Regions from separate parts of the Rhodococcus sp. P1Y genome, predicted to be linked through region 1. Evidence: predicted binding sites of a transcription regulator. Region 1 holds the regulator's gene; each other region holds the start of a gene.
The links. The regulator LexA, encoded in region 1, represses DNA repair genes until DNA is damaged. The targets are predictions, from matches to a motif close to CGAACANNTGTTCG.
Positions count from the first base shown of each region.

Region 2: the regulator LexA is predicted to act here: its motif matches at 2,611-2,624, upstream of D8W71_RS28450 (DUF222 domain-containing protein).
Region 3: the regulator LexA is predicted to act here: its motif matches at 2,547-2,560, upstream of D8W71_RS13260 (error-prone DNA polymerase).
Region 4: the regulator LexA is predicted to act here: its motif matches at 1,135-1,148, upstream of D8W71_RS04320 (HNH endonuclease signature motif containing protein).

Region 1 is NZ_CP032762.1:3,407,133-3,413,151, reverse strand. Features, by position in the region: gene hrpA (ATP-dependent RNA helicase HrpA) at 1-898, shown strand, start outside; gene nrdR (transcriptional regulator NrdR) at 974-1,438, opposite strand; gene D8W71_RS15805 (hypothetical protein) at 1,550-1,924, opposite strand; gene lexA (transcriptional repressor LexA) at 2,263-3,051, shown strand; gene D8W71_RS15795 (acyl-CoA dehydrogenase family protein) at 3,152-4,294, opposite strand; gene D8W71_RS15790 (uracil-xanthine permease family protein) at 4,430-5,695, opposite strand; gene ptsP (phosphoenolpyruvate--protein phosphotransferase) at 5,719-6,019, opposite strand, start outside.
Region 2 is NZ_CP032762.1:5,538,349-5,544,367, reverse strand. Features, by position in the region: gene D8W71_RS25650 (GNAT family N-acetyltransferase) at 1-274, opposite strand, end outside; ZMP/ZTP riboswitch at 293-372, opposite strand; gene D8W71_RS25645 (hypothetical protein) at 442-765, opposite strand; gene D8W71_RS25640 (CGNR zinc finger domain-containing protein) at 942-1,508, opposite strand; gene D8W71_RS25635 (hypothetical protein) at 1,753-2,142, shown strand; gene D8W71_RS28450 (DUF222 domain-containing protein) at 2,659-5,124, shown strand; gene D8W71_RS25625 (DUF6924 domain-containing protein) at 5,109-6,019, opposite strand, start outside.
Region 3 is NZ_CP032762.1:2,873,022-2,879,040, forward strand. Features, by position in the region: gene D8W71_RS13255 (MMPL family transporter) at 320-2,449, opposite strand; gene D8W71_RS13260 (error-prone DNA polymerase) at 2,655-5,939, shown strand; gene D8W71_RS13265 (metallophosphoesterase family protein) at 5,999-6,019, shown strand, end outside.
Region 4 is NZ_CP032762.1:919,334-925,352, reverse strand. Features, by position in the region: gene D8W71_RS04325 (Cmx/CmrA family chloramphenicol efflux MFS transporter) at 1-801, opposite strand, end outside; gene D8W71_RS04320 (HNH endonuclease signature motif containing protein) at 1,185-2,708, shown strand; gene D8W71_RS04315 (hypothetical protein) at 2,847-3,281, opposite strand; gene D8W71_RS04310 (hypothetical protein) at 3,551-4,000, opposite strand; gene D8W71_RS04305 (RNA polymerase sigma factor) at 4,008-4,562, opposite strand; gene D8W71_RS04300 (Asp23/Gls24 family envelope stress response protein) at 4,701-5,174, shown strand; gene D8W71_RS04295 (Asp23/Gls24 family envelope stress response protein) at 5,171-5,446, shown strand; gene D8W71_RS27535 (hypothetical protein) at 5,443-5,679, shown strand; gene D8W71_RS04285 (DUF2273 domain-containing protein) at 5,698-5,880, shown strand; gene D8W71_RS04280 (Asp23/Gls24 family envelope stress response protein) at 5,870-6,019, shown strand, end outside.

The DNA.
Region 1 (6,019 bases):
TCGCGAAGTAGCAAGTGCGGTCGGGGGTGCCGAACGGGCACCGACCCTTGCCTGGACCTCATCGAGCCTGGGAACTCTCGACGAGACCGTGACCAAATCGGTAGCAGGCCAGACCGTCACGGGCTATCCGGCGCTCGTTCACGAGAGCGGTGGCGTAGCGGTGCGCGTACTCAGCACACCGGCGGGTCAACGGGCCGCGATGAGGGATGGGACCCGACGGTTGCTGCTCGAATCGGCTCCGCGGGGTACCAAGGCTCTGATCGCGGGCATTCCGACTCGGGAGCGGCTCGCTCTCGGTCAGAATCCGTACGGCAGCATCGACGACTTGCTCGAAGACTGCCGCAAGACGGCCGTCGACGAAGCGATGGACGCACACGGCGGACCGGTACGGACGCCCGAGGCGTTCGCCGCGTTGTCCAAAGCCGTCGGCGCCGAAGTGACAAGCCGGACGTCCGGCCTCCTCGCGCTCGTTCGCCCGATCCTCACCGAGTCGCTCGAACTCAAAGCCGAACTGGACGGCAAACAGGGTGACGCGGCCGACGACGTCCGCGAACAACTCGCGGCGCTCGTATTCGACGGATTCGTATTCGAATTCGGCTCGTCACGGCTCGCCGACGTTCCGCGGTATCTGAAAGCTGCAGCCGTAAGACTGAATTCACTACCGAGCAGCGCAGCTAGAGACAATGCCGGTCTGGATGTTCTCGACCGCGTCTACGACGCCTACGACCGACTCCTGAAATCTTTGCCCGAATCTCGGCAGAGCAGCAAGCCCGTGCTCGATGTGTTCTGGATGATCGAAGAGCTTCGAGTCGGACTGTTCGCTCAAACCGTCCGAACCGCATATCCCGTATCCGAGAAGCGCGTTCTGAAAGCCATCGCTGCAGCCGGCAGCAGCTAACGTGACCGTACAACGTGACTTGATCGGCGTGACTCGACAGTCGTGATTCGATAGACGCGACTCAGACGCGGTGACTCAATCGACGACGGATGTTTCGCGGTGTACGCGTAGGTCGTGGATTTCCTTCTCGAAATCTTCCGCAGAACTGAAAGATCGATAGACCGATGCAAACCGAAGGTAAGCGACCTCGTCGAGATCCCTCAACGGCCCGAGGATGGCCAGGCCGACCTCGTGGCTGGGAATCTCGGCAGAACCCGAGGCGCGTACTGCGTCCTCAACTTGCTGCGACAGCAAATTCAGCGCGTCGTTGTCTACGTCACGACCCTGGCATGCCCGTCGAACTCCCTTGACGACCTTCTCCCGGGAGAAGGGTTCGGTGACGCCGCTGCGCTTGACGACCGCCAACACCGCCGTTTCGACGGTAGTAAAGCGTCGACCGCATTCCGGACATGACCGACGTCGCCGAATTGCCTGCCCTTCGTCTGCTTCGCGCGAGTCCACCACGCGGGAATCGGGATGCCTGCAGAACGGGCAATGCATGTAAGCGCCTCCGTCGTAGCCGTTGCACACTCTCGAATGACTCGTGAGAGGTACAGGCATCGAGGATACTCGGAGCCCTACGAACGCGCCTCGATCACCCAGCACAGCGCGCTACGGCGTAGACGGGGCATCGAACCCCTGCACGACCGCCACCGGCGCGCCGGAGGATTCTGGCGTCGAGTCGAGCGCGTCCGCGCGTAGATTCGCGACGGCCACCAAGCCGAGGATCACGACGGCCGTCGCAACGACACCCGCGACCATTGCGCTCCACGAGATCTTCTCGTCACGATGTGCGCGATCGGTCTGCGCGTCGGGGGAACCGTGAACGACGGCCGACCCGTGTGCGCCCTGCCGCGCCGCCGTATCCAGCACGTATCGGCGACGTTCCACCGTGCCGCGACGACGGGTGGGCGTGGCCGACCGCGATCGGCTACCGGTCGATGCGCGCAGTGCTGGGGCAACTCGCCGGTCGGTTGTGATGGTCATCGGAACCTCCGCTGGATGGGACGTGTCGAACGCGATCGAATCGGTTATTCGATCAGGCGTTCGATGAACGCTTGTTCGAAGTTCTATCACGCGACTCCGACAAAGTCAGCAGAAAGTGCGACACGGATCGAACAGATGTTTGATCGAACAGCGTTTACGGGCTAGATTCGTGTCAGAAACCACACGTCACATCCACCCCACGCGTTCGACAGGTACTACCGAGACCGGAACTTGGCCCCGAGACTGGAACATCGTCCCGAGACTGGAACATTGCCCGAGGCCGGAGAACTCTCGTCCAGACCGAACCGAACGCGCGTACGACGCAGGAGGACGCACGAATGAAGGACGAGACCTCGTCAGGGTCGGCGAAATCGGCGCCGAGATCGACCGGGCAGTCGACAACGAAGTCGGCGGGCAAACCCGCAGCGGTTCCGACCGCGAAGGCGTTCGAGGGCGAGGGCACCGACATCAACGCCGGACTGACCGAGCGCCAACGCAAGGTTCTCGAAGTCATCAGGGCGTCGGTCACCGAACGCGGGTACCCGCCCAGCATCAGGGAGATCGGGGATGCCGTAGGACTGACCTCGACGTCGTCGGTTGCTCATCAACTCCGCACGCTCGAGCGCAAGGGCTTCCTTCGCCGCGACGCGAACCGTCCCCGCGCTGTCGACGTCCGCGGCCTCGACGAGGTACAGGCCGATCACGCGGCAGCGGTGGCGGACGGATCGGCAACGGCGGAGGATCAGCTTCCGACGCCGACGTTCGTGCCTGTTCTCGGACGTATCGCGGCAGGCGGTCCGATCCTCGCCGAGGAAGCGGTCGAAGACGTGTTCCCGCTTCCGCGCGAACTCGTGGGACAGGGCTCGTTGTTCCTGCTGAAAGTCGTGGGCGAGTCCATGATCGAGGCAGCCATCTGCGACGGCGACTGGGTGGTCGTACGCCAGCAGAGCGTCGCCGACAACGGAGACATCGTGGCCGCGATGATCGACGGCGAAGCCACGGTCAAAACGTTCAAGCGAACGAAGGGCGATGTGTGGTTGATGCCGCACAACCCGCTGTTCGAGCCCATCCCCGGCAACGACGCAGCGATCCTCGGCAAGGTTGTCACGGTAATGCGCAAGCTCTGACGACAAACAATGCTCTGACGACAGACACTGCTTTGACGACAAGCGATGCCAACGGCCCGAAACCTTTCAGGTTTCGGGCCGTTGTACGAAGATCGGCGAACTACAGATCGAGACCGCGTCCGATGATCTCCTTCATGATTTCGGTCGTGCCGCCGTAGATCGTTTGGACGCGAGAATCCATGTACGCCTTGGCGATCGGGTATTCCTTCATGTAGCCGTAGCCTCCGTGCAACTGGAGGCAGCGATCGATGAGCTTGACCTGGTTCTCGGTCGTCCACCACTTCGCCATGGCCGCTTCCTGGACCGTCAACGTCCCGGCGTTGAGAAGTTCGATGAACTTGTCGACCATGATTCTCGTAGCGGTCGCCTCGGTTGCCAACTCGGCAAGAACGAACCGTGTGTTCTGGAACTTTCCGATGGACTTGCCGAAGGCCTTGCGATCACGGCAGTACTGAATGGTCATCTCCAGCGCGGATTCCATCGCGGCGGCTGCGACGACGGCAATCGAGAGCCGCTCCTGCGGAAGATTCTGCATCAGGTAGATGAAGCCCATGCCCTCTTCGCCGAGCAGGTTCGCGGCAGGAACGCGAACATCGGTGAAACTGAGTTCGGCTGTGTCCTGAGCCTTCATGCCGATCTTGTCGAGGTTCCTGCCGCGCTCGAAGCCCGGCATGTCGCGCTCGACGACCAGCAGGCTGAATCCCTGGGCGCCCTTCTCGGGGTCGGTACATGCGACGACGATGATCAGGTCAGCGTTGATTCCGTTGGTGATGAACGTCTTGGAGCCGTTGAGAACCCACTCGTCACCGTCACGAACCGCTCGGGTCTTGATGCCCTGCAAGTCGCTGCCGGTACCGGGCTCGGTCATAGCGATCGCCGTGATCAGCTCACCCGAGCTGAAACCTGGGAGCCAACGCTGCTTCTGCTCTTCGTTGGTCAGCTCGATGAGGTAGGGCGCGACGACGTCGTTGTGCAGTGTGAAGCCGATTCCGCTGTACCCACCACGGGTCGTCTCCTCGGTGACAATGGCGTTGTAGCGGAAGTCCTTGACGCCACCGCCGCCGTACTCCTCGGGGACCGCGGTACCGAGGAATCCCTGCTTGCCTGCCTCGACCCACACATCTCGGTCGACGATGTTCTGCTCTTCCCACTTCGCATGGTTCGGGGCGACGTGCTGGTCGAGAAACTTGCGATACGACTCGCGAAAGAGGTCGTGCTCGGCTTCGAACAGTGTGCGGTCCACTACTTCTCCTTCGAGGTGCTGCCGGGAACGGTGCTGCCCACGGCGGTGCGTGCCGACAAGAATGGCGTTCCCTCGACCCTACGACCGCTCCTCGGCCACAGTCGATGACCGAGCCGTGCGTGATCGGTGACCGTACTAGCGAGTAGCTTTCCGGCTCAGGGCCCGCAACACCGGATATCCGACGAGGATGCCGACCGAACCCCAGGCGATTCCGCCCAGTTCGATGGAGCCGACCTGGAGCGTCAAGTCCCCGATACCGGCCACGATCGCTGCTGCAACCACGGTGAGGTTCACCGGGTCGGTGAAGTCGACCTTGTTGTCGGTCCAGATGCGCACGCCCAACAATCCGATCAAGCCGTAGAGCACCAGCGTTGCGCCCCCGATGACCCCGCTGGGCACCGTGAACACGAGAGCACCGAACTTGGGTGAGAACGCCAGAACGATCGCGGTTGCTGCCGCGACCCAGTACGCCGCCGTCGAGTACACCCGAGTCGCTGCCATTACGCCGATGTTCTCGGCGTAGGTCGTCGTACCCGAGCCGCCTGCGGCGCCGGCGAGTGTCGTGGCGAGACCGTCCGCGATGAGGGCGTCCCCGGCCAAGTCGTCGAGGGGCTTGCCGGTCATGGCGGACACCGCTTTGACGTGACCGACGTTCTCGGCGACGAGAACGATGACAACGGGTAGCGCTATCAGTACGACCGACAGTTCGAATGTGGGCCCACGGAACTCCGGGATTCCGATCCACGCAGCAGCGCGCATGGCGTCGAGCTTGGCCGAGTCGATCTGTCCGAGCACGGCCGCGAACAACCAGCCGATGATCACTCCGACAAGAATGCCGAGACGTCCGAGTAGCCCGGGACCTGCGGCAGTGATCACGAGTATTGACACGAGGGTGACGGCCGCCACCAGCGGTTGAGCCTCGAATGACGTCGTCGCAGCGGGTGCAAGATTGAATCCGATCAGCACGACGACAGCGCCGGTGACCACAGGTGGCATCACGGCTTCGACAACCCGACCGCCGGCGAATCTGACGACGAATCCGACTGCTGCCAGCACGATTCCGACCGACATCACCGCACCGAGTTGCGCCGCGGGCCCATTCGCCTGAGCGGCGCTCAACGGCGCGATGAACGCGAACGACGACCCTAGGTAGCTGGGAATTCGCCCGCGGGTGATGATCAGGAACAGCGCCGTCCCGATGCCCGAGAAGAGCAGGGTCGTAGTGACGGGGAACCCGGTCAAGGTCGGGACGAGCAACGTCGCGCCGAACATCGCGATCACGTGCTGCATGCCGATCCCGACGGTCCGTGGCCACGACAGCCGTTCGTCCGGCGCCACCACTGCGCCTGCAGTGGGCGTTTTACCGTCGCCGTGCAGGGTCCATCCGAAGTTTCGACTCACAAGGAGACGATCCTACGGGGAAATCAGCCGAGTATCGCTGTGACGGCCGCACGCGCCGCCGTGGAACTGTCGGTCTTCAACGCCGCGTCAGCCGCGTCCTTGCACTGCTGCAACGTCACCGAGGACAGCTTCGCTCCGACGTGCGCCACAGCAGCCGACGCCGCAGACAGAGACGTGATTCCGAGCCCGACGAGGACGCAGGCCAACAACGGATCTGCGGCCGCCTCACCGCACACTCCGACCGGTTTGCCAGCCGCTGCTCCTGCTTTCGCCGTGTGCGCGACTAGGGCGATGACGGCCGGTTGCCACGGGTCGGTCAGCGAT
Region 2 (6,019 bases), 2.1 Mb from region 1:
GGCCGTGGACATAGCAGGCGTTCTCGTCGTCGGTCCAGATTTTCGGGTCCGACCAGATCAATCGCATTGCGGCGATGATGTTCTGTGTGTGCGGCTCGAGACCGACGACGAACTCGCCACGGGCGACTTGCTGATCGATAGTCGCGAGTGAAACCTCTCGTGGCGTCCACTGGTCGATGGATCTCGCAGCCAACCAATCCTCGGCCGCGTGGCGCAAAGCCAATATCGTTGCCGCGTCTGCACTCTCGGCACGACGAAAAAGTAACACGGGCATCCGCCTTCACCAGAAGTGGTGAAGCACCCAGGCGGACGACGCTTCGCTTTCAGGGGCTCCCCGGTGGTGACCACCTATCGCCAGTTGCCCTGTCAGGAACTTAGCATCCGTCGCAATCGGAGACCGAAGCGTCGTCGGACGACGCGATGTGAGTGGCGTACTTGCCCTCATTCACTTCGAGCAGCGAGAGCTGCGTCGACAAGATCTGCAGCGTCCTTCAGTCGGAGGCCGCGGTGTCGTTCACGCAGCGCTTTGATTGCCGAAATCCGGTTTTTCGTCCCCGCGATCGCAGACTGCACGTCCACAGACGGAACGTCGTCGGTTGCAACTAACGGGCGGGCCGCCGTAGTTCCTCGCGCCAAGTGCTTGCGCCACATCCTGACGGCGTCTATCGCGAATGTGACCGCGCCTGCGAGGACGGCTACAACGAAAAGCCAGTTCCAGAGAGTGGGATGTTCGACGGCGTCGCCCAGGCGGGGCCAAAGCACCACCGTGAACCAGATTGGAGCGAGGGTGTTTGCCCACCGGCGAACAACCTCACTGTCGAGTCGTACGCGAAACTTCGACACCCGACCCCCCTCGTGAACGCGCGATTTCGATGAATTACACCTACCTTAGGCCCGGTCAGAACACCCAGCTCGGCGCTGGTTGTGGCTCGACGTTGGGCTCAAGTCGGTCTGCGGCGCTGGTGGGCGTTGTAGCGGGCCTTCTTCTGACGGTTGCCACACGTGTTCATGTCGCACCATCGGCGGGAGCGGCTCTGGCTGGTATCGAAGAATGCGGCCCGGCACGTAAGCGATGCGCACAAGGCCAATCTGCCGTCTCGTTCGCCGGAAAGGATCTCGATTGCGTTGGCAGCGACCACGCTCAGTGCATCTTCGACGGACGTCGCGGTACTGAGCTGCCACTGCCGCTGTCCTTCGTGCGTCAGGATCGCTGCCGCACTGCCGTGTGTGCTGCGGTCGTTGATTATCGAGACGGCTGATTCGGGGAGTGGTTCTGCGAGTGCTGCGGCCGTCGCAGTTGCGTGAATTGCTTCCCTCAGTTCGCGAGCAAGGTCGAGTTGGTCGCTGTCGCACGACCCGACCGATAGTCCGCTGACGGTCAGCCAGTCGATGAGTCGTTGTGGGGTTGGAATCCGTTCGACTGCGTCGCCTCGGCGCTCGGTCAGCGTTGCAGTGAAGCTCGTCGCGAGCACAGTCCCAAAGCGAAAGTCGGGATAGTCGGTGCGCATGGAACCACCTTAGCCGGTTGCCTAGAAGTTCAGGGACTGCTAGAACTGTCTTAGCCGGTTCCGGATGACCGATCGTCGAGACGCTAGGGTCTCGAGCTCGCATTCGGATCGCTCGTTTTTCGCCTGTCTTGCCCGTCCGGGATTCGGTGTCACTTTTTGCCGATGGCGGGAGTTCATCGAACCCAGTGGGTTGAACCGAACGGGACCGGAGTTCCGGTCATCGAACAGCGTGGAGGGGATCGACATGGATGTGCGTACTCGGCTGCTTTCAAGGCGCGCCGGTTGGCTCGAGGTTGGGACGGTGGTCGTAGCGTGCGGGTTGCCGGTGGTGATGCTGTCGGCTGGTGAGTCGACCGGTGTGACAGCAGCTTTGAGCCTGGCCGTCGCAGGGATTGCATCGGCCATCGGATTGGTGCTGTTGCAGATTCGGATCGGGTTGTTTCATGTCGAGAGCGGCGCCGTTGCGGCAGTTGTGTTGCTGGTGGCCGGAATCGCGACGTGGTCGATCGCGGTTCTGTTGGCTGCTTCCGAACGGCCGGCGTTTTCACTGTCCCTGACAGCTGTGTCGGCTGTACTACTGCTGTTCGCCTTGCGGCAGATTGCGGAACCTACTGACGGCGGGTCCGCTTCGTGAGCCGACGAGCCATCGGCGTTCACCCACACCAAGCCCTGGTGGCCGAGGGCTTGGGCGATCTCCGAACTCGGTTGACTACAGCACACTTCCGGAATCTACGACGGCCACGTCTGCGCCATCCGGCCCACGTCAGTGGGTACAGGGGCGGCCGACCCGGTGAGGCCCTCCGGCGCAGCTCTCGATGCACCCTCCTTTCGTTGGTGAACGAGGTGCGGTGGTGGCGATGACATTCGCGCGGAACGTATCTCCGGCTCCAGAACGGACCGCCACAGGAGCGCCGCGAGGGATGACCGACTCTCGTGCGCCCGGCGAGTCTGGGCCCGCTACTGGCTACTCGGTGCCGCGGTGCTCATGTAGGTCGAACCTCGACTGGCGCAATTGATTTGGCAATCTAGCACTTCTGCCTGATGTATTCGCTCGACATGGAGTCCAGACGTCCGCGCAGGCGGATCGCCGCATAGGGTGTATCGAACTGGTGTTCGAAAACTTGTCGGTGGGTCGGGCTAGATTGATCTCATGCTTTCGGGGGATAGCGCTTCGGTCGACGAAGCCAACACAGCAGCAGGGGATATCGCCGATCTGACGGTCGGTGGTGCGGTGACGGCCGGCGAAGCGGTGACGGCGGGGGAAGCGGTGACTGTCGATGACGCGGTGACGGCCGGTGATGCGGTGACGGTTGGTGACTCAGTCACGGTTGGTGATGCTGCCGTGCTGCCGGATGCGGCTGCTGAATCAGTAGGTGGCAGCGCCGATGCGGATGAGACCTCCGAGCCGAGTGGTGTTGCAGTCGAACCTGATTCGATCAGCACGGAGGATCCAGCTGAATCGGAGGAGGCTGAAGTGCAGCAGGCTGGGTCGGGGGATCAGGCTGAAGCGGAGGGAGATGCTCTGCAGGAAGGAACAGCGGGGTCGAAGCCGGATCCGATGACCGCCTGGGCACAGTCGTGGTCCACCAACCGCGACGGCCGAGACGGAGTCGTACCGGTCACCGAACTCGACCTGACCGCGACACCGGTGATCGACGCACCCGGCCTCGCACGCGTCATCGCAGACCTCGAAGCAGGCATCATACGACTCGGACAGATACAAACGATGTCCCTGACCAACAGTGACCGCCGAGCCCTGCTGATGCGTACCGAAACCATGACCCGAACCCTGTTCGCCTACTCCCACACCTGGATCGCCGACCTCATCGACCAACACGGACTCGACGGCATCTACGGATCGATCCCCGAAGCACTCGCCGTCCTCCTCCGACTGTCGATGAAACAATCCGGACAACGCATCCTGATGGCCGAACAATTCGGCGAACGCACCACCCTCACCGGTGAACGCCTCCCACCACACCTACCCGCCACCACCCACGCCGCCGAAAACGGAATCATCGGCGAAGAACACCAACAGATCATCCGCAAATTCTTCAAAAGACTCGGCACCAAAGTCGACGCCGACACCGCCGAGCACGCCGAACAACAACTGGTGCAACTCGCTAGGGACCTACTGCCCGATGCGTTCACCGTCGCCGCCCGCCGCCTCTACGACATCCTCGACCCCGACGGCGACCTCGACACAGAATCGGTCGCCGAGAACACCTACCTCTACCTCGACGATCCCGACGCCGCAGGACTGAGCACCGGACGATTCCGCTGCGACGCCGAATTCCGCGCCTACCTCGAAGCCGCATTCAGCAAATGGGCCAAACCCGGCATGTGCAACCCCGCCGACACCACCCCCGTAATCGACGAACCCGACACCAACGAACCCGACACCAACAGCAGCCCCGACAACACAGAGCCGAGCTTGTTCGACACACCCACCGGCGACGACACCGGCAATTCGCGTTGCGGCAGTTCGGGTAGCGGCGGTCCCGGCAACAGTTCGGGTGATGGATCAGGCGACGGCAGTTCGGGCGACTGCGGTTCGGGCGACGATGACGCCGCCGAGGACGAGAGCGACGATCCCGGCGAGGATGCCGACGGCGACGGAGACGGCGAGGATTCGGACTCCGGTGTCACCGATACCGAATCCGAAGCCGACACCGAACGGGCCCAACGAGACAGACGCGGCCTCGGACGACGCCAACACGACGCACTCAAAACAATCCTGCGACAAATGCTCGCCTCCGGACAACTCGGCCAACACCGAGGACTACCCGTCACCGCCGTCATCACCATGACACTCAAAGAACTCGAAACAGCCACCGGACACGCCATCACCGCCACTGGATCCACCATCGCCATCCGCGACGCCATCCGCATGGCCACCCACGCCCACCACTACCTCGTCATCTTCGACGACCGCACCGGCAGACCCCTGCACCTCGCCCGCACCAAACGCCTCGCCACACCCGACCAACGCATCGTCCTCATCGCCGCCGACCGAGGCTGCACCTTCCCCGGCTGCATCCGACCCGCCACCTACTCCCAGACCCACCACATCGACGAATGGGCCGACGGCGGCAACACCGACATCGACACACTCACCTTCGGCTGCGACATCCACCACCCCCTCGTCGGAAAAACCGACACCGATTGGGCCACCACCAAAGCCGAACCCGACCACCCCTACCCCGGCCGCACCCTCTGGCACCCACCCACCGCACTCGACCCCACAGACACGGAACCATCAACCACTACCACCACCCACACGAATACATCCACCCCTCCGACACACCCCTGCCCGGCATGCCCGGCACCCTCGAATCAACGGACACCGACCAGCCGAACCCCGAAACAGCCCGGGCGCAGCGACATCCACATTCCCCACAACCCGGAACCCCCGAACCAGGCGCACCACCCGCCTGACACAAGGGGGGTGGCGACCCGACCGGCAGAACCGGTCGCCACCCGGGGGACCACCCCGGCCCCCACCAGCCCCACACACAGGGCACCTGCACCCAGCGGCACAGAAAGCACCACCTGTGCCGCCCACAGCCATGCCCGAATCTGCATGTGCCAGATAAGGGATCAGAATCCTCGATAAACGCCGTCGGCGTCGGCCGAGTCCGCGAAATCGGCGAAATCCATGTTCCCGAGCGACAGATTGTTCTCCACCTCAGCCAGGTGTTCCGGCGCGACACGCACCGTTTTCACAGCAGGAGTTCCTGATTCGTCGTTGCTGTGGTCCACGGCAAGGATCGGATGATCCGGGTTCATGATCGTTTCGCGGTCCGCAACGAAGAAGAAGTACGGTGGTGGGTTCCCTAAGACCGCGCGCAACTCGTGCACGGTGTGCTCCGCGAATGCGACATTGTCGATCGTATCTAGGTCCGCACATATTTCGACATCACCATCGAGGTTCCAGGGCACGCTGGCAGCATCGACCGTCGCCGACCAGGCGTCGTCGTCGGAGAATTCGGTTCGGATAAGAAGCGATCGGTCCCTGGGCAAATCGAACGGGTTGGACTTGGGCGGAGGCTGAGTCACCGTGGTCGTCAGGCTGTGAGGCAAGAAGTCGTCGCCGACCTTCAGTGTTGTCAGGGGTACCGCACGATCTGCGGGCCAGAACTGAACCAGCACGGATACGTCGGCTCGGTCGACGGCACGCCCCGATGCATGAGCGCGGACGTGCCACAGACCGGGTGTAACACCGTCGACTGCAGTTGTTCCTACGATGTCGGCGACGCTCGTTTCGGTGCCGACCGGATGAGGTACCAAGGTCAACGCGCCCGTGACATCGATGGTGCCCTCCTCGACGGTTTCCCATCGGCCGAGGCTCGGCTCCGGTGCGTGCTGCATCGAAGTAAGTTCGATACGGGCGGGACCGTACGTCGCACCGCTGTAGAGAACGATGTGGTTTCGTCCGAGATACATCAGGCGGCCGCTGTCGGGGCCACCGAACCCGTGTTCCGCAAGGAACGAATCCGGTTCGATCGTTT
Region 3 (6,019 bases), 530 kb from region 1:
AGGTAAGTTCATGGGCCAGACCCGAGTGGTGACCGAATGTCACATTCGCTTGCTCGGAGGATGACCGAATGAGCCGTTCGCGCACTCTGAGTGACTGAATGAGCCGTTCGCTCACTCTGAGTGACCGAAACAGACATTCGCTCACTCTGAGTGACTGAAACAGACATTCGCTCACCTGCCGAGACCGAATGAGCCGTTCGCTCACTCAGGGTGACTGAAACAGACATTCGCTCACCTGCCGAGACCGAATGAGCCGTTCGCTAGCCCGGGAGGTGACCGGATCAGACATTCGGTCACCTCCGGCCGCGAACAGTTCGGCCTAGTGCCCGATACCGACTTTCTCGTGCACCCGTTTCATCCACGCAGGCGCCCACCAGTTCGCTTCGCCCATGAGCTTCACCAGCGAGGGGACGAGGAGCATCCTGATGATCGTGGCGTCGACGATGAGCGCGAGGATCATTCCGAGGCCGAGGAACCGCATGATCGACAGGTCGGAGATCGTGAACGCTCCGGTGACGACGATGAGAATGAGTGCGGCAGCGGTGACGATCCGTCCGGTGCGTTGTGCGCCGACGATCACCGCTTCTTCGGTGGAAGCACCGGACGTGCGTGCCTCGACCATGCGGGACATCAGGAACACCTCGTAGTCGGTGGAGAGCCCGAACACGACGGCGAGGATGAGAACGACGAACGTCGCTTCGAGTGGCGCGGGCGTGACCCCGAGCAGTTCTGCGCCGTGGCCTTCTTGGAAGACCCAGGTGAGCACGCCGAATGTGGCTCCGAGGCTCAGTCCGGCCATGAGTACGGCCTTGATCGGCAACACGATCGACCCGAACGCGAGGAACAGCAAGATCAGCGTCGAGATCACCATGATCGCGATCATGGCCGGCAGCCACTTCGCGATTGCGGCATTGCCGTCGTCGACGAGTGCGCGTGAGCCGCCGACCAACAGTTCGGTGCCTGCGGGAGGCGTCATCTGACGCAGGCTCGAGACGGCTGCGCTGGTCGATTCCACTTCGGTCTCGCCGCCGCTCGGCTCGCTGAAGGTTGCCTGGATGACAACGAAATCGTCTGCAGAGCCGGTGAATTCGACGCGAGCGATGCCGTCGACGGCTTCTGCCTGACGAGTGATGTCGGCGATGGGGGAGCCTTGAGGCTTCTGGCCGTCTGTGCCGCGTAGGACAACGGTGGCACCCTCGCCGGTGGTGGGAAACTCCGTGTTCAAGGTCTCGACGGCTACCCGGGCTGGGTCGTCCTTGGGGAGTGCGGTGTAGTCGACCTCACCCAGTGTCACCTTCAGGATCGGTGCTGACAGAACGAGAAGCGCGGCGACGATCACCGCAGCTACGATTCCCGGTTTGCGCATGACTCGGGTGACGACGCCACCCCAGAACTTGTGTGCGCGCGCTTCTCCGCGATCCGAGGCAGTTCTGCTCCATGTGAGCGAGTTGATGCGTTGTCCGAGAATCGCGAGGAGTGCCGGCACTGCTGTGAGGGACAGAACTGCTGCGGAGGCTACTGCGGCCATCGCGCCGAAGCCGAGCGATTTGACGACGGGTTGCGGGAACACGAGCATTCCTGCGAAAGCGCAGATCAGCAGCAGGCCCGAGAATACGACGGTGCGTCCTGCGGTGAGCACCGTGCGAATCGCTGCATCCGTCGGCTCTGCGCCTGCGCGCATTTCTTCACGGAATCGACTGACGATGAACAGCCCGTAGTCGATCGCGAGACCGAGTCCGAGCAGTGACGCGACGTTGATCGAAAATGAACTGACCTGGGTCACCGTCGTCAGCACACGGAGTATCGCCAGCGCGCTGACAACGCTGAGCACCCCGACGAACACCGGCACTGCTGCTGCGACGACACCGCCGAAGATGACGATGAGCAGAATCAGAGTGATGGGAATGGCGATCGCTTCGGAGCGAACGAGATCGCTCTGAAGGGTGGTGCTGAACGAGACGCCGACCACAGATCCGCCGGCGAACTGAGAGGTCACATCCGGTACTACGAGCTTGGGTGGCAGCTCTCCGAAGTTCGCGAACGTGACGCCGGAATCGGGGCCAAGTGTGACGGTGGCCAGGGCTTTGGTGCCGTCAGTGGAGACGAGGAACGGCTTGGCGGCGGAGTTCGCAGTCCAGTAGGAGCTGACGTTCTCCACCGTGTATTCGGTCTGGAACTCGTCGAGAACGGCGGCGACGTCAGGCGCGATGTCGTCGATGGTCTTGCCCTCGGGTGCGGTGTAGATCGCGACGATGTCGGGCGTGGGTTGGCCGAGTCCCGCGACGAGTGAGCTCACCTCGGCGGCCTCACTACCTGGATCGATGAAACCGCCCTCGCTGAGTTTGCCGAAAACGCCGAGTCCCCATACGCCGCTGAGTGCGACGACGACGATCGCGAGTGAGAGCACCCATCGCTTGTTCGATACGACGAACGAGGCCCAACGTGTCACTTCATCTCCGGCTCTCTCGGTTTCTGCTTCAGGTCCCGGGCGAGCCTAACGGCTCGGTGCGACGGATTGATTTCTGTCGGTACCGTGAGCTCTAATGGGAACATACGTTCGATCGATGCCTTCCCCGCCGTTCGAACAGTGTCGAAGTCGTGCATAGCAGGTCGTGCACATCAAGCTCGTGCACGCGTGTGAGAAGGGGACCACAATGGGTTGGAACGATGGTCCGCCGACGTGGTCGGAGATGGAACGGGTTCTGTCGGGGCGGCCGAAGCCGCAGAAGACCGACATCGTCGGCGACGGTGGTGACAGTCCGGCGTGGTCGCGCAAGCGCGCGGCCTACGAGGGACGAGTGTCCAGAGCCGAAACATCGACGACACCGTATGCGGAGTTGCACGCCCACTCCGCATTCAGCTTTCTGGACGGTGCAAGCCAGCCCGAGGCCATGGTCGAGGAGGCGGTCCGTCTCGGGCTCGAGTCGGTCGCGATCACCGACCACGACGGCTTCTACGGAGTCGTACGATTCGCGGAGGCGGCCAAAGCGCTCGGTATAGGCACCGTCTTCGGCGCCGAATTGTCGTTGGGGGCGACGACATCGAGGGCCGGTGAAGTGGATCCGGACGGCGTGCACCTTCTGGTCCTCGCACGTGGGCAGGAGGGGTACCGGAGGCTCTCACGCGAGATCGCGACGGCCCATCTGGCGGGAGGGGTCAAGGGCAAGCCGCAATACGACTTCGATGCGGTCTCTCGCGCTTCGGGTGGGCACTGGCAGATCCTCACCGGCTGCCGAAAAGGGCATGTTCGACGGGCACTGGAGTACGGGGGACCGGAGGCGGTCGACGCCGCACTGCACGATCTGGTCGACAGATTCGGTGCTGGCAGGGTGACGGTCGAGCTCACCCGTCACGGTGTGCCGGAGGACGACGAGCGAAACGACGCGTTGTACGAGGCCGCGACACGCTGCTCTCTCCCCGTCGTTGCCACGACCGCTGCTCACTACGCCACTCCGGCCAGCAGGCATCTAGCTATGGCGATGGCTGCGGTTCGGGCACGCAGTGGTCTTGACGAGGCGTCGGGATGGTCAGCGCCGACCGGTGGGACGCATCTGCGCTCGGGAGAGGAGATGGCGGGGCTGTTCAGGCACTATCCAGGCGTCGTGCGCGCGGCTGCCGAACTTGGACGTGAGTGTGCGTTCGATCTCCGATTGATCGCCCCGCAACTGCCTCCGTTCGATGTGCCTGCAGGCCACACCGAGATCAGCTACCTTCGCATGCTCACGCTGGACGGCGCAGCACGCCGATACGGTTCGCCGACGAGCCACCCGGCGGCGTACGCGCAGATCGAGTACGAACTCGACATCATCGAACGGTTGACCTTTCCTGGGTATTTTCTCGTCGTCCACGACATCGTGGCGTTCTGCAAGAGTCACGACATTCTTTGTCAGGGAAGAGGATCGGCAGCCAACTCTGCGGTCTGCTACGCCATCGGCATCACCAACGTCGACCCCGTCGCCAACAAGCTGTTGTTCGAGCGGTTCCTCGCACCCGAGCGAGACGGCCCTCCCGACATCGACGTCGACATCGAGTCGGACAGACGCGAAGAGGCGATCCAGCACGTCTACCGGAAGTACGGACGTTCGCATGCTGCTCAGGTAGCGAACGTCATCACCTACCGAGGGAAATCCTCGGTCCGTGACATGGCGCGTGCGCTCGGTTTCTCTCAAGGGCAGCAGGACGCCTGGAGCAAACAGGTCACACGCTGGTCGGGCGTCGGTGACCAGGAAGGAAGTGACATACCTAAACCTGTTCTCGACCTGGCGAGGCAGATCGAAGGTTTTCCCCGTCATCTCGGTATCCACTCGGGCGGAATGGTGATCTGTGATCGTCCGATCGCCGACGTCTGCCCGGTCGAATGGGCGACGATGGCAGACCGGAGTGTGCTGCAATGGGACAAGGACGACTGTGCCGCAGTGGGATTGGTCAAGTTCGACATGCTGGGTCTCGGTATGTTGTCGGCTCTGCACTACATGATCGACCTGGTGGACGAACACAAGGATGTTCGGATCGATCTGGCGGACATCGACCTGAGTGAGAAAGCGGTGTACGACATGCTGCAGCGCGCCGACTCGATCGGCGTGTTCCAAGTCGAGTCACGAGCTCAGATGGCCACACTCCCTCGACTGAAACCACGAGAGTTCTACGACTTGGTGGTCGAAGTCGCGTTGATCAGGCCAGGTCCTATCCAAGGAGGTTCCGTTCATCCGTACATCAAGCGTCGCAACGGACTCGAACCGGTCACCTTCGATCATCCGTCGTTGAAGAAAGCGCTCGATCGGACGCTCGGGGTACCGCTCTTCCAGGAGCAGCTCATGCAGATGGCGATCGACGTCGCTGGATTCAGCGCAGCAGATGCAGATCAGTTGCGCCGCGCCATGGGGTCGAAGCGTTCCCCGGAAAAGATGAACGAACTACGTGGCAGATTCTACGACGGCATGCGTGAGTTGCACGGCATCGTCGGCGATGCTGCCGACCGAATCTACGAAAAACTCTCTGCCTTCGCGAATTTCGGTTTTCCCGAGAGTCACTCGCAGAGCTTCGCATCTCTGGTGTTCTATTCGTCCTGGTTCAAACTTCATCACCCCGCCGCGTTCTGCGCAGGTTTGTTACGTGCTCAGCCGATGGGCTTCTACTCTCCTCAGTCGTTGGTGGCCGACGCACGTCGTCATGGCGTCCAGGTCCATGGACCCGACGTCAACGCCAGCTCCTGGTACGCGGATCTCACCGGAGACGGTCTCGAGATTCGGATGGGCCTGGCCGATGTGCGGCACATCGGGCGCGATCTCGCGGAGCGGATTGTCGAGGCTCGGGTCGTGGACGGACCGTACATGTCCTTCGTCGACCTCACCGGGAGAGTCGAACTGTCGACGTCTCAGGCCGAATCTCTAGCCACAGCAGGCGCTCTCGGTTGCTTCGGAATCACTCGTCGGCAAGCGCTGTGGGCGGCGGGTGCCGCTGCGGGAGAACGCTCACATCTACTTCCCGGACTGGGGGCGTCCACGCGCGCACCTGTGTTGCCCGGCATGAGCGATCTGGATCTGGCCTCTGCTGACGTCTGGGCAACAGGTGTCTCACCCAATTCGTATCCGACGCAGTTCTTTCGGGACAAGCTGGACCGGATGGGGGTTCTCCCGGCAAATCGACTGCTACAGGTACCGGACGGTGACCGCGTACTCGTCGGTGGTGCAGTGACACATCGTCAGAGGCCGGCAACTGCGGCAGGAGTCACCTTCATCAACCTGGAAGACGAGACAGGAATGGTCAACGTCGTGTGTTCGGTGGGATTATGGGCCAAGTATCGAAAACTGGCGCTCACCGCTCCCGCGCTGCTGATCCGCGGCAAAGTGCAGAACGCAGAGGGGGCAGCAACCGTCGTGGCCGATCACCTACAGCTGATGGATCTCAGAGTTCAGTCCAAGTCGAGAGACTTTCGATGAACAACTCACCTGCGTGGCCACGAACTCCCGATTTGCACGCAGCAGGCAGACTGGACCACGTGCACCTACTGTTGATCGCC
Region 4 (6,019 bases), 2.5 Mb from region 1:
CAGTTGAAACGGGTATGTGTCGGCGAGCCGGCCACCGATCGTGACACCGATGAACGATCCGAGTCCGAACACTCCGAGAAGCAGCGGTACCCAGCGTGAATCGAACCCAGTGATATCGGTGAGCGTCGGCGCCAAGTAGGTAAAGGAACAGAACGTTGCACCGTTGATCAGCGCGCCAAGTACCAAGGTGAGTTGGAGCGGGCGCTGACGAAGCGAAGCCAATTCGCGTGCCGTGTTCGGAACGAATGTTGTGTCTGGATCAGCTGGGGCAGTGAACATGATGGCCACTACAGCAGGCGCGGAGATCACCGCTACCGCCCAGAAGGCCGCGCGCCATCCCCATAGTTCTCCCACGAGCGCACCACCCGGAACGCCCAAAACGCAAGCAACGGTCACTCCACCCAGGAGAACAGCGGTCGCCCGACCTTTCATATTGCTCGGGACCATCGACATGGCAGCACTGAGAGCGACGGCCAAGAAGCCGGCGTTAGCCAGTGCACCTGCAATTCGAGAGATGAAAAGAAGCGTGAAACTTGTTGTGAGCGCGCCGACCACATGGACGACCATGAATGCGATCAGGAAGATCAAGAGGGCACGTCTACGCTGCCATCGGATACTGACAACTGCCATCAGGGGAGCACCGACGATCATTCCCACGGCGAAGGCCGATGTGAGAAGCCCGGCGGCCGGGACCGATACGTGCATGTCCCGAGCCAGTTCCGGTATGAGGCCGGAGAGCATGAATTCGGATGTGCCCTGGGTGAATACAGCTATTCCCAGGACATAGATTGCAAATGGCACGGTGAAACTCCATGTGTCTGAAAAGGGTCAAGGAAGCTCCGCGCCTCGGTTGATTCGAAGAAAACGAGAGGACCGCGGAGCGGCTGACCTGACAGCGTCACAGTGCAGGATGTGCGATGCCAAGGCCCGCCTCGAGCGTCAGACGGCAGTGGTAGTCCACACATCAATCGCACACGAAGACAGCCGGGAGCATTCACGGCAGATCGAGCGCGACTGTAGCGGCCACCGGGCTACCGCCGGTGGCTAGAGTCTGGACGCCTTGGGACTGGACACGACCTGAACCTAACAACGTCTGATCCTGACGTGCAACCCGTTTGAATGCCACAAGGCTGTCGAAATTCTGTTCGAAGAATGTGTCGGTGGGGTGTTGTACTTTCCTTCGCATGGGGACATCGGGGGATCACCAGGGCGCGCATTCGCTCTCCGACAGGGAGATCGAGTGCAGACTGGTGGAGCTTCATGTCTCCGACGCTGGCCGCGCCGCCGAGCGATACAGTCTGCTCACCGAAGCGGACCGCCGTGGGATCGGCAAAGCCCACGGGTACTCCTCTGTTGCGCACTGGTACTCGAAGAACACTCGTTGCACCGAAGGTTCGGTTCAGCATCTCGTGGACCTCGGGGCGTGGCTGCGAGAGCACCCCACCGTCGCCGACGCCCTCTCTGCCAGCGACATCCACGCCGGCCACACCAGAGCTCTCCACGACGCATACTGCACCATCGCCGTCGCCGATCCAGCTCAGGACGAGGGCACTCTGCGCATCCACCTGGCCACATTGCTCGAGGTGGCACTGCACACCACGCCAGGCGGTGTCACTCACCGCGCTCGCGCGCTCGTCGCCCGAGCAGTTGCCGACGCGCAAGCCCGCCACGACGACGAACAACGCCGGCGGGCCGAGGAAGAACGGCTGCGCGAGGAACAACGGCTGCAGGAGGAGGAGCAGCTGCGTCGTGAACGGGCCGCCTCAGGTGGGACGCCGGTGCCCGACGATGAATCCGAATCCGATTCTGCGGGAGGGGCCGGAGTCGTGCCCGCCGCGTTGGCAGGCCCACGGTCAGGTCCGGGGCTTGGGACAGGGCCGGGGCCTATGTCGGGGCTGGGGTCGGGGTCAGGGTCAGGGCTGGGGCCACGGCCGGTGTCGGCGGCGGAGAACCCGGCGTTGAACACGCTGAAGATCTTCGAGCTGGCGGATGGGCGGTGGCGCATCGAAGGCAACCTCGATGTCTTCACCATCGGGAAGATGCGCACAGCGCTGGACCCGCTCACCCGACCGCAGCCCGAAGCCGACGGCACACACGATCAGAGATCATCTGCCAAACGCGCGGCCGACGGGCTCGGAGTCATCGTCGATTACCACCTGTACCGCAGGCCGGGGCCCGGGAGTGGTTCGAGCGCGCGGGTCAATCTCGTCGTCCGACTCGAAGATCTGGCTACGACGGGCTGCCCACATCCGAGCAATCGGGCTGCGGGGGAGCATGGGTGGCCGTTGGATCTCGAGTGGGCCGGACCGGTCAGTGAGTCCTTGGCGGAGTTGATCACCTGCGATGCCGATCTGGGTGTGGTGGTCGTCGACTGTGCAGGAGTGCCGTTGGCGATGGGCACCGAGGTACGTCTGGCTACGGACGAGCAGCGGATCGCGGTGAAGATCCGCGACCGGTGCTGCGTGATGTGTGGACGGCCCGCCAGTTGGTGCCAGGTCCACCACATCGTCTACGCCCGTGATGGTGGCCCGACCGATCTGAACAACCTCGCGCTCGTCTGCGGGCGGTGCCACCGGTTGGTGCATTACGACGGTTGGCAGCTGCTGATGGGTCAGGACGGTCACCCGTATGCGATACCGCCGGCAGTGACCGACCCGTACCGGACACCGATTCCCAGCTACCACCGACGACGAAAACCCCACACCTAAAATATCCGAAGGAGGCAGCGTTGCAGAGACTTTGCAGCGTCAGCCGCCCATGCCACAGAGGCGCGGCGTATGCCAGAGACAAGGGTTCACAACCGAGGGGAGGGAGAAGCCTGTCGTCAACCTCGAGATAAGAGGCTGCTAGCTAACAGGATTCGACCTTCGATCTCGTCCCGCGGATACCAATCGATGGCTGATCGTCACCAGGAACGCCGACACAGTGATCGGGAGACTCCCCAACATGGAAAGCAATGATGGTGACGAAGCACCGATCACGGTGAACCACCCAACTGCAGACGACAAGAACAACACCCAAGCGACAGCCCACTCGACGGCCGGACGCGGTCTGATCGCCGGCAGCAGGCAGAGAACCACGGGAACAGCCAGCACGAGGTACAGATCCGCACCGAAATGATCGCGGATCGGCTCGTTGCACGCCTCCACCGTGGGTACGGCGGCGCTGTACGCGCCGATTTCGCAACTGCTGATCTGATAAATCGGCCACCCAGCCGCCCAGATGCCGAGGCCAGCAGCAGCGGCAGCCAACGTCAGCCAAGCGATTCGTGCCCATTTCATTCCATGATCCTGCCAGCTGAAGTGCCGGCAAGTTGCCCCCGAGCCGTATACGGGTCACGCCTCCGAACCGGGCGACCGGAGCTCGGCCACCGCAGACCGCATATGGGCGATCGCTGGATCCGCTACGCCGCGCGGGTTTAAGCGGGAGCGCGCGTTTCAGCGGGAGCGCGGGTTGCAACACGTGCCTGGGCTGAAACCCGCGCGCTCACCCCAGAAAGTGACCGAATGAGTCATTCGGTCACCCTAGAAGTGGCGCCGCCGAGCACCCGTCAGACCTCGATGTCGTCGACTCTCACGTCCACGTCGTCGCGGGTCAGAGAAATCCCCAGCACTTCGCCGAGAACTCCGATTGCTATGCCCGCCAGGTCGTTTCCCACAACCTGCAGATCGCTGCCGTACACACCGACGACCGAGATGGACAGACCAGTGCACACGTGCTCGTCGAGGTACAGCGAAATGTCGATCGGTTGGCATCCGTGGACGCCAGTCAACGCACCCAGAACCGCCCGGCGCGCCACGTGATCGCTGACCCGCAGGGTGTCCGCGTCACGCCCGTCACGTGCAACCGGATAGCGCGCGTCCACCGGCCAGGTCCGCCTGGTAGTCGACCGGACCTTGGACAGGATGTTGCTACTGATGTCCAACCATCGAGGCTCTTCGGGCTGCTCGCGGAGTTCGCGTGCGGCCCTGTCGAGGATCGAGTCGGGGTCCGGCGTCATCGTCGCATCACTGCCATTCCGCCAACCTTTCGCTCAGAGTCACTCGCGCTCGCTGCAATTGTCCGCGAACTGCGCCTGCCGACAATGTCATGATCTGTCCGATTTCCGGATGCGTCATCCCTTCCACTTCCCGCAGCAACCAGCATGCGCGTTGGCGGTAAGGCAGTTCCGAGAGCGCGCGGGCGAGATCCTGCATGAAGTCGTCACCGGTAGCCCGCGTCTCAGGATCGAGGTGAGCGTCCGTGCTTCTTCGCTCGAACACCCAGTCCTCGGCAGGCGCGATGGCTCGCTTCCGCCGGTGGTCGACAACTTTGTGCGACACCAGCGAGAACAACCAGGTTCGCAGCTTCGAGTCGCCTCGGAAGTTGTCGAGGCCCTTCCACGCTGCGACGAACGCATCCTGCACCACTTCCTCCGCGGCACCGTGGTCGGACAACATGTTGCGTGCGTAGCGGAACATCTCCGGCCCGTACCGCGCAACTATCTGCTCGAACGCATCGGTGTCACCGAGGACCGCGTTGCTGACGAGTACGTGATCAGTCCGGGGGTCCTCGTCGGTCACCACACCTCCTCGTCGGTCACAACACTGTTCTACACGCCCGCGCGTCTATGGCCTAGATCACAGTCGACAGGCGTGCGCTTTCCGAAACTGGGTACGACCTACTCCCGACACAATCGAACTGGAAGGGACGCACACAGCATGAGCACCCAGACGCTGGACAAGTCGGACGCTGCAGACGCCAAGGCTACGGTCACCCCCAAGACCGAGTCCGCTCTCGTCAGCACCACCGGCCGCACCACGATCGCCGACACCGTCGTATCGAAGATCGCAGGCATCGCAACCCGTGAGGTCAACGGAGTGCACGACGTCGGCGGCGGTACCTCCCGCGCGATCGGCGCTCTCCGTGAACGCATTCCGGGTGCCCGCGTCAACCAGTCGCAGGGCGTCTCCGTCGAGGTCGGCGAGCGCCAGGCAGCGGTCGACATCGACATCGTCGCCGAGTACGGCGTCTCCATCGCCGATTTGGCGTCGGGCATCCGTCGTAACGTCATCACCGCCGTCGAGCGCATGACGGGCCTCGAGGTCACCGAGGTCAACATCGTCGTTCACGACGTCTACCTCGACGAGGGTGACGACGACAGCCAGGAAGTCACCGGAACGCGAGTTCAGTGACTGAGCCAGACCTATCCGAACTCATCGCCGATGCGGTGCTGGCGACCCCTGGGGTCGCCAGCCTGCACGGCGGTATGTTCGGCGAGGCAGCCACCTATTTGCCGGGCAAACGAGTTTCCGGAGTCCGGATCGGTGACGACGGTGTCGAGATACACGTGGCGGTGACGTCGGGAAGCTCGATCCGAGAAACGGCCGACGCCGTTCGGACCGTCGTCGCATCTCTGTTCACCGGACCCGTTCACGTGACGGTGGAGGATATCGTTCGGGCATGACCCGATCTGCCGAACACACAGCGGCCAGGCGGGCGGTGGCCCGAGCACACCACCCCGACGTAGGCGGAGACGCCGATGTCTACGCCGCTGAGCTCGCTGCCGTCGAACGCCGGTTCGCCACTACGCCCGAGACTGGTCCGGTCAGCTTCCGGGCCAGCCCGTGGAAGCGCCGCCGCCGGACACTGATTCGCGCGCTGACCCGATCCAGGACCAAGCGCTACTTCGACATCTAGCCAGGAGAACCACCACCCATGACAACCTCGACCATCGGCTTGTTCGTCGGACTTCTGCTGGCGATCGCCGCAGCCGCAGGCGGTTTCACCGGCTTTCTGTTCGCCGTGATCCTTGCGGTCGCAGGCTTCGCGGTCGGACGTTACATCGACGGCGAACTGGACGTCTCGGCATTCTCCCGTGGACGCCGGCATGACCGATAGCGAACGAGGCTCACTCGACGTACGCCAGCGAGCCGTGACGCGAATCGCCGAAATCGCCGCCGGCCGTGTGACAGGCGTCGAACAGGTCGTGGGCGGTATCACCGCGCGCTCACTGCCGCGAGTCGACGCCGACATTCGG